Linked DNA regions of Methylorubrum populi. The protein of the gene in region 2 interacts with the protein of the main gene of each other region in a pairwise test. Links are inferred from orthologs where the notes say so. Each region holds a gene or a part of one and is shown on either strand. Other genes may lie near its edges. The genes, in order: ccmE and MPPM_RS14315.

The links.
Region 1: the proteins of MPPM_RS14315 (region 2) and ccmE interact in binary tests that used the Escherichia coli proteins (3 or more experiments, as listed by UniProt). The link is inferred for Methylorubrum populi from one-to-one orthologs.

The regions. Positions count from the first base shown.
Region 1 is NZ_AP014809.1:1,556,013-1,559,237, forward strand. The notes cover bases 184-3,097. They hold ccmE (cytochrome c maturation protein CcmE), read right to left. Parts: upstream 1,939-3,097; coding sequence 1,429-1,938; downstream 184-1,428. Other genes in these bases: MPPM_RS07115 (heme lyase CcmF/NrfE family subunit), read right to left, coding at 184-1,382; ccmI (c-type cytochrome biogenesis protein CcmI), read right to left, coding at 2,108-3,097. In the rest of the region: more of MPPM_RS07115, read right to left, coding at 1-183; more of ccmI, read right to left, coding at 3,098-3,225. UniProt on the Escherichia coli protein: Heme chaperone required for the biogenesis of c-type cytochromes. Transiently binds heme delivered by CcmC and transfers the heme to apo-cytochromes in a process facilitated by CcmF and CcmH.
Region 2 is NZ_AP014809.1:3,124,221-3,127,363, reverse strand. The notes cover bases 41-2,872. They hold MPPM_RS14315 (heme ABC transporter permease), read right to left. Parts: upstream 1,944-2,872; coding sequence 1,137-1,943; downstream 41-1,136. Other genes in these bases: MPPM_RS14310 (transglutaminase-like domain-containing protein), read left to right, coding at 2,152-2,872; ccmD (heme exporter protein CcmD), read right to left, coding at 975-1,127; MPPM_RS14325 (DsbE family thiol:disulfide interchange protein), read right to left, coding at 358-978; MPPM_RS14330 ((Fe-S)-binding protein), read right to left, coding at 41-235. In the rest of the region: more of MPPM_RS14330, read right to left, coding at 1-40; more of MPPM_RS14310, read left to right, coding at 2,873-2,991; MPPM_RS14305 (NAD(P)/FAD-dependent oxidoreductase), read right to left, coding at 3,098-3,143. UniProt on the Escherichia coli protein: Required for the export of heme to the periplasm for the biogenesis of c-type cytochromes.

The DNA.
Region 1 (3,225 bases), 1.6 Mb from region 2 along the record:
ATGAGGTAGGCGCCGAAGCCGAGGCCGACTGGCGCCATCACGGGACCGCCCCAGGCCAGAGCCGCGGCGGCGAGCGCGACGACGAGCGCCACCGCGAAGGCCGCCAGCAGGCGCTGCGCCGCCGCCGCCGCGTCGCCCCGCTTCCAGGCCAGCGCCTGCCCGAACGGCACGATCACGAGGAGCGGCAGCGCCAGGGGGATGAAGGTCCAGTTGAAGAAGGGCGGGCCGACCGAGATCTTCTCGCCGGTCAGCATCTCCAGGAGCAGCGGGTAGAGCGTGCCCACGAACACCGTGGCGCAGGCCGCGACGAGGAACAGGTTGTTCATCACCAGGGCGCCCTCGCGGGAGATCGGCGCGAACAGGCCGCCCTGGCGCAGGGTCGGCGCGCGCCACGCGAACAGGCTCAGCGCGCCGCCGATGAACAGCGCGAGGATCGCCAGGATGAACACGCCGCGGCTCGGATCGGAGGCGAAGCTGTGCACCGAGGTGAGGAGCCCGGAGCGGACGATGAAGGTGCCGACCAGGGAGAGCGAGAAGGTGAGGATGGCGAGCAGCACCGTCCAGACCTTGAGCGCGTCGCGCTTCTCCATGACGACGATGGAGTGCAGCAGCGCGGTGCCGGCGATCCAGGGCATCAGCGAGGCGTTCTCGACCGGGTCCCAGAACCACCAGCCGCCCCAGCCGAGCTCGTAATAGGCCCAGTACGAGCCCATGGCGATGCCGAGCGTCAGGAAGCTCCAGGCGATCAGGGCCCAGGGCCGCACCGCCCGCGCCCAGACGGCATCGATGCGCCCCTCGATCAGCGCGGCGACGGCGAAGGCGAAGGTGACCGAGAAGCCGACATAGCCGAGGTAGAGCAGCGGCGGATGGATCGCGAGGCCGAGATCCTGGAGCAGCGGATTGAGGTCGTTGCCCTCCAGCGGTGCCGGCGCAACGCGGGCGAACGGGTTCGAGGTCGTGATGATGAACAGCACGAACACGAAGGTGACGCTCGCCTGCACCATCAGCGTGTTGGTGCGCAGCACCGGCGGCACGGAGGTCTTGGCGGTGGCGACCCAGGCGCCGAACAGGGCGAGGATCAGCACCCAGAGGAGCATCGAACCCTCGTGGTTCCCCCAGACGCCGGAGATCTTGTAGATCAGGGGCTTGGCGGTATGCGAGTTCTCAATGACGTTCTGGACCGAGAAGTCCGACGTCACATGCGCGTAGGTCAGCGCGCAAAAGGCGAACAGGATGCAGGCGAAGGTGCCGAGCGCGGCGGGACCCGCCACCTCGCGCAAAGCCGCGTCGCCCGAGCGGGCCGCCCAGGCCGGCATCACCGCCTGAACCAGGGAGAGAGCCAGCGCCAGGGCCAGCGCGTAGTGGCCGATCTCGACGATCACCGGCGGTCTCCTCGCGCGGTTTCGGTGCGGATGGTCATGGGATCTCTCACCGCTCGCTGCGCTGGCCCAGGGTGGCGTCGGCCGAGGCCGGCTTCGCCGCATCCTTCGGAGCCTCTTTGCCCCCGCCCTCCTGCCAGCGGCCCTGCGCCTTGAGCGCGTCGGCAACCTCGCGGGGCATGTAGTTCTCGTCGTGCTTGGCCAGCACGGTGTCGGCCCGGAACACGCCGCCGGCATCGAGCATGCCTTCGGCGACGATGCCCTGGCCCTCGCGGAACAGATCGGGCAGCAGGCCGCGATACTGCACCGGAACCGTGGCGTTGGTGTCGGTCACGGAAAACTCGACGTTCTGGTCGGGTCCGCGCTTCACCGAGCCGTCCTTGACGAGGCCGCCGAGACGGAACCGCGTGCCCGGCGCGACGCCCTGCGCCGCCACCTCGGCGGGGGAGCGGAAGAACACGATCGAGCCGCTCATGGCCGACAGGATCAGCCCGAGCGCCAGCGCCAGCACGGCGCCGCAGGCGGCGATGAGGATCAGGCGGCGGCTCTTGCGGGTCACGACGGTTCCGTCCCGGTTCGTCGGCTTCTTCTCCCCGTCAGGCTGACGAGAGCCTGAAGGCGGTCCGACGTCTGCGATTGATCGAGACCGGTTTCGGCCCGACCGCCCGCCGGGTCAAGGTTGGACGGGCGGGACCGATTGTCAGGGGACGCGGTCCGCCGCGGTCCCGCTAGGGCTGGACGGGGCTCAGGCCGAGCTCCTTGCCGAGCGCATCGAGGCGCTCGACGGCGGTCGGGTTGGCCGCGAGCGCCATCTTGGCCCGGTCGAGGGCCTGGGTCGCGGCGGCGCGGTCCCCGAGGATGCCGTAGGAGCGCACGAGCCGCATCCACTCGTCGGCGGAGCCGCCCTTGGCGGCGAGCCGCCGGTCGAGACTCGCGACCATGCCGCGGATCGCCGCCTCGCGCTCGGCCGGCGGCATCGCCTTGATCGCGGCCGCCGCGGCGTCGGGCTCGGCCGCGGGCTTGTCACCGGGCTTGTCGCTGGTCCTGTCGCCGGCCTCCGGCTTCGGCGGCGCGCCGGCCCCGGGCAGACCGAGTTCGTGGGCCTGCGCGTCGAAGCGGGCCAGGGCCTCGCGGTCGTCGCGGAACGTCTTGCGCGCTCGCTCCAGGGCGTCGAGCGCCTTGTCGCGCTCGCCGAGCACCGCGTGGGAGCGCACGAGGCGCAGCCACTCGTCGGCGGAGCCGCCCTGCTTGGCCAGGCGCCGCTCCAGCCCCTCGACCATGCCGCGGATCGCGTCGATCCGCTCGGAGGGCGGCAGGGCCTGGATGTTGCTGCCGGGCCCGGCCACCGGCGCATCGACCTTCGGCCCCTCCCCGCTCCCCTCGGCCTTGGGCTCGGCGGCGGTCTCACCCTTCAGCCGGGCGAGGTTGTCCCGCACCGTCGGCAGCCAGGGCGCATCCGCGGGCGCGGCGGCGGCCATCGCCTCGAGCCGCCGCACGGCGCCGGCCACGTCGCCGGACTGCTCGTCGCCGCGGGCGAGATAGAACTGGGGCTTGGCTGCCTTCGGATCGGCGGTGAGCGCCCGGCCCAGCACCTTGCGCGCCTCAGGCGAGACCGTACCGTCGGCCGCGGCGACCAGCGCCTCGCCCCAGTCGGACAGGGCTTGGGCGTCCTCGCCCTTGAGGCGCACGAGGGCGGCGTAGGCGCGCGCCGCATCGTCGAAGCGTCCGAGCCGCATGTAGACCGGGCCGAGCACGCTCCAGCCACGGGCGTCGTCCGGATGGTTGGCGAGCCGCGCCTCGATCTGGCCGATGGCGGTCATCAGATCCTGCGCGCCCGCCCGGGTCG
Region 2 (3,143 bases):
AGGAGCCCGACGGAGCGACGACGTAGTCGAAGCCGGAAAAATTCTTGACGAAAAGGGCCTCGGTCGCGGCCGCCTCCTGATGGCAGCCGGTATTCGTCATCGGCTGGCCGCAGCAGGTCTGATCGTACGGGTAATCGACGGTGAGGCCGAACCGCTCCAGCAGCTCCAGCGTGGCAATGCCGACCTCCGGCTCGAAGGCATCGACGTAGCAGGGGACGAACAGTCCGATCCGCATGGCGCTCTTTGATCGCGGTTTCAGCTGGGTGCGCGGCTCGTCCACCTTGGAACGGTTTCAAGCCGGCACGGGGTGCATACGCCTGCGGTCTCAGGTTTCCAAGCGCTGGCCGCGCCCGTCGGTCAGTTGGTCACGGGCGCGGGTCGGCCGGCGGCGCGGATGCGGCCCAGGACGCTGGCGTAATTCTCCGGCGTCAGGATGCCGACGAGCTTGTCGCGGATCACCCCGTCAGGCCCGATGATGAAGGTCTCCGGCACACCGTAGACGCCGAGATCGATGCCCGCCCGGCCGCTCGTGTCGGCGCCGACGGCCGCGAATGGCAGGCCGTTGCGCTCCAGCCAGCGCCGCCCGGCATCACCCGGATCCTTGTAGTCGATGCCGACGAGGCGAATGCCGGGCTCCTGTGCGAGCCGCATCAGCATCGGGTGCTCGACCTGGCAGGGGGCACACCACGAGGCGAAGACGTTGAGAACGGTCACCTGCCCCTTCAGGTCCGTGCTCGACAAGCCCGGCACCGGCTTGCCGTCGGCCTGCAGGCCGTTCACCGGCGCGAGCGCGAAGGCCGGCACGGGCTTGCCGATCAGTGCCGAGGGCAGCGCCTGCGGATCGGCGCCCGAACGCAGCCGCACGAAGAACGCGACCGCCAGCACGGCGAAGACAAGGACCGGCAGCAGCACGAGAAGCGAGCGGCGGGGACGCTCGCCGCTGCCGGGCGGGGTCGCTCCGGGCGTCGGGGCGTTCACGGCCGCCCTCCCCGGTCGTCCTGAAGCTCCGCGAGCGCGCGGCGTTGCGTCCGCCCATCCCACCAGCCGTTGAGGATCAGGCCACCGAGCACCAGGGCGGCGAAGCCGTAGGAGCCGGCGATGAATGCGGTGTAGGGTCCGAAATCCATGGCTCGGCCTCAGATCGCCTGTCCGACGGGAAGGGTCGCAGCCGCGCGGGTGACCGGGACGGCCTCCTGCACGCCGGCATCGAGCCGTTCGGCCTGCCGGATCAGCAGCGTTCGCACCCGGCGGCGGTAGATCTCGGTGCGCATCGCCTGCAGGTGCAGGGTAACCCCGAGCACGGTCATCGCCAGCACCGTCTCGAGCAGCGGGTAGAGCATCGACGAATCGATCGACGAGCCGCCCATGCGCAGGATCGAGGCCGGCTGGTGCAGCGTCGACCACCAGTTCACCGAGAATTTGATGATCGGCAGGTTCACCGCTCCCACCAGCGTCAGGATCGACACCGCACGGGCGGCCCGGCTCGGATCCTCGATCGTCCGCCACAGGGCGATGATGCCGCAATAGATCAGGAACAACACCAGCATCGAGGTCAGGCGCGCGTCCCAGACCCAATAGGTGCCCCACATCGGCTTGCCCCAGAGCGAGCCGGTGACGAGGCAGATCAGGGTGAAGGCCGCGCCGATCGGCGCGGCGGCGCGCTGCGAGACGTCGGCGAGGGGATGACGCCAGACGAGCGTCCCGATCGCCGAAAGCGTCATCGCCCCGTAGAAGCCCATGCCGAGGATCGCAGCCGGCACGTGGACGTACATGATCCGCACCGTGTCGCCCTGCTGGTAGTCGGGCGGCACGACGAAAAAGATAAGATACAGCCCGGCCGCAATCAGAGCGGCCGAGGTCGCGGCGAGCCACGGCAAAGCCGCACCCGACCAGCGCAGGAAGTGGCCCGGATGGGCGAGACGGTTCCAGAGAGCGGTCCACATGGCCGCTTCCATACCGCCGAGTGCGCTGCAGCAGCAATGCGCGTCAACGTCCCGGCCCGTGCGTCGTGGGGCGGCGACACTCAAGTCGGCGCACTGCGGAATATTTGTGCAGCGCACGAACGGAACGGCTCGTAGATTAAAAACTTACCGGCTTGCCCTGCCCGAAATCTGCTGTTCGGGATCAGCGGGCGATATTGCAGGCTGTCCCATGCTGATCAAGACCGGTTACCACATCACCTTCGAAACCGATGCTGCAACGCCCATGTCGCTGTTGCTGAGCGTCCACCCCTCGCGCCAGGGCGATCTGCGCAGCCCGGAGACGATTGCGTTCGACCCGCCGATCCCGCAGCGGCAAACGCTCGACGCTTTCGGGAACGTCTGCACCCGTATCGTCGCGCCGCCCGGCCGCCTCTCGATCTCGGCGGATTTCCTCGTGGCTGATTCGGGTCAGCCCGACGCGGTCGTTCCGGAGGCCGCCCAGGCACCGGTGGATGGGCTGCCGGACGATGTGATGCTCTACCTGATGGCGAGCCGCTACTGCGACACGGACAAGCTCTGCGGGATCGCATGGCAGCTCTTCGGCCAGACGCCCGAGGGCTGGGCACGGGTCCAGGCCATCGTCGATTACGTGCACACGCGCATCCGCTTCGACTACCAGCAGGCGGACGCCACCCGGACCGCCTCGGACGGATACCACCAGCAGGTCGGCGTCTGCCGCGACTTCGCGCATCTCGCGATCGCCTTCTGCCGCTGCATGAACATCCCGGCGCGATACTGCACGGGCTATCTTGGCGATATCGGCGTGCCGCCCGTGCCCGATCCGATGGACTTCTCGGCGTGGTTCGAGGTCTATCTCGGGGGCCGCTGGTACACCTTCGATGCCCGCCACAACACGCCGCGGATCGGCCGGATCGTGATGGCACGCGGTCGCGACGCCACGGATTGTGCGATCTCGACAAGCTTCGGCACGGCGCGGTTGATCCGGTTCGAGGTCCACACCGACGCGGTGGAAGATCGGACGAGAACGGACATGATGCGCGCCGCCTAGAGTAGTTCCCGACGGCGGGCGGCCGGCTCATCGACAGAATGTGTGTCAAAACGGGGTCCAGAACCGCGGCCGAGCGGAATCGATCAGCTCGGCCGAGGATATTGCGTCACATCATCAGCCGATCGGCCACTGCCTCGGCCAGTGACAGCGAG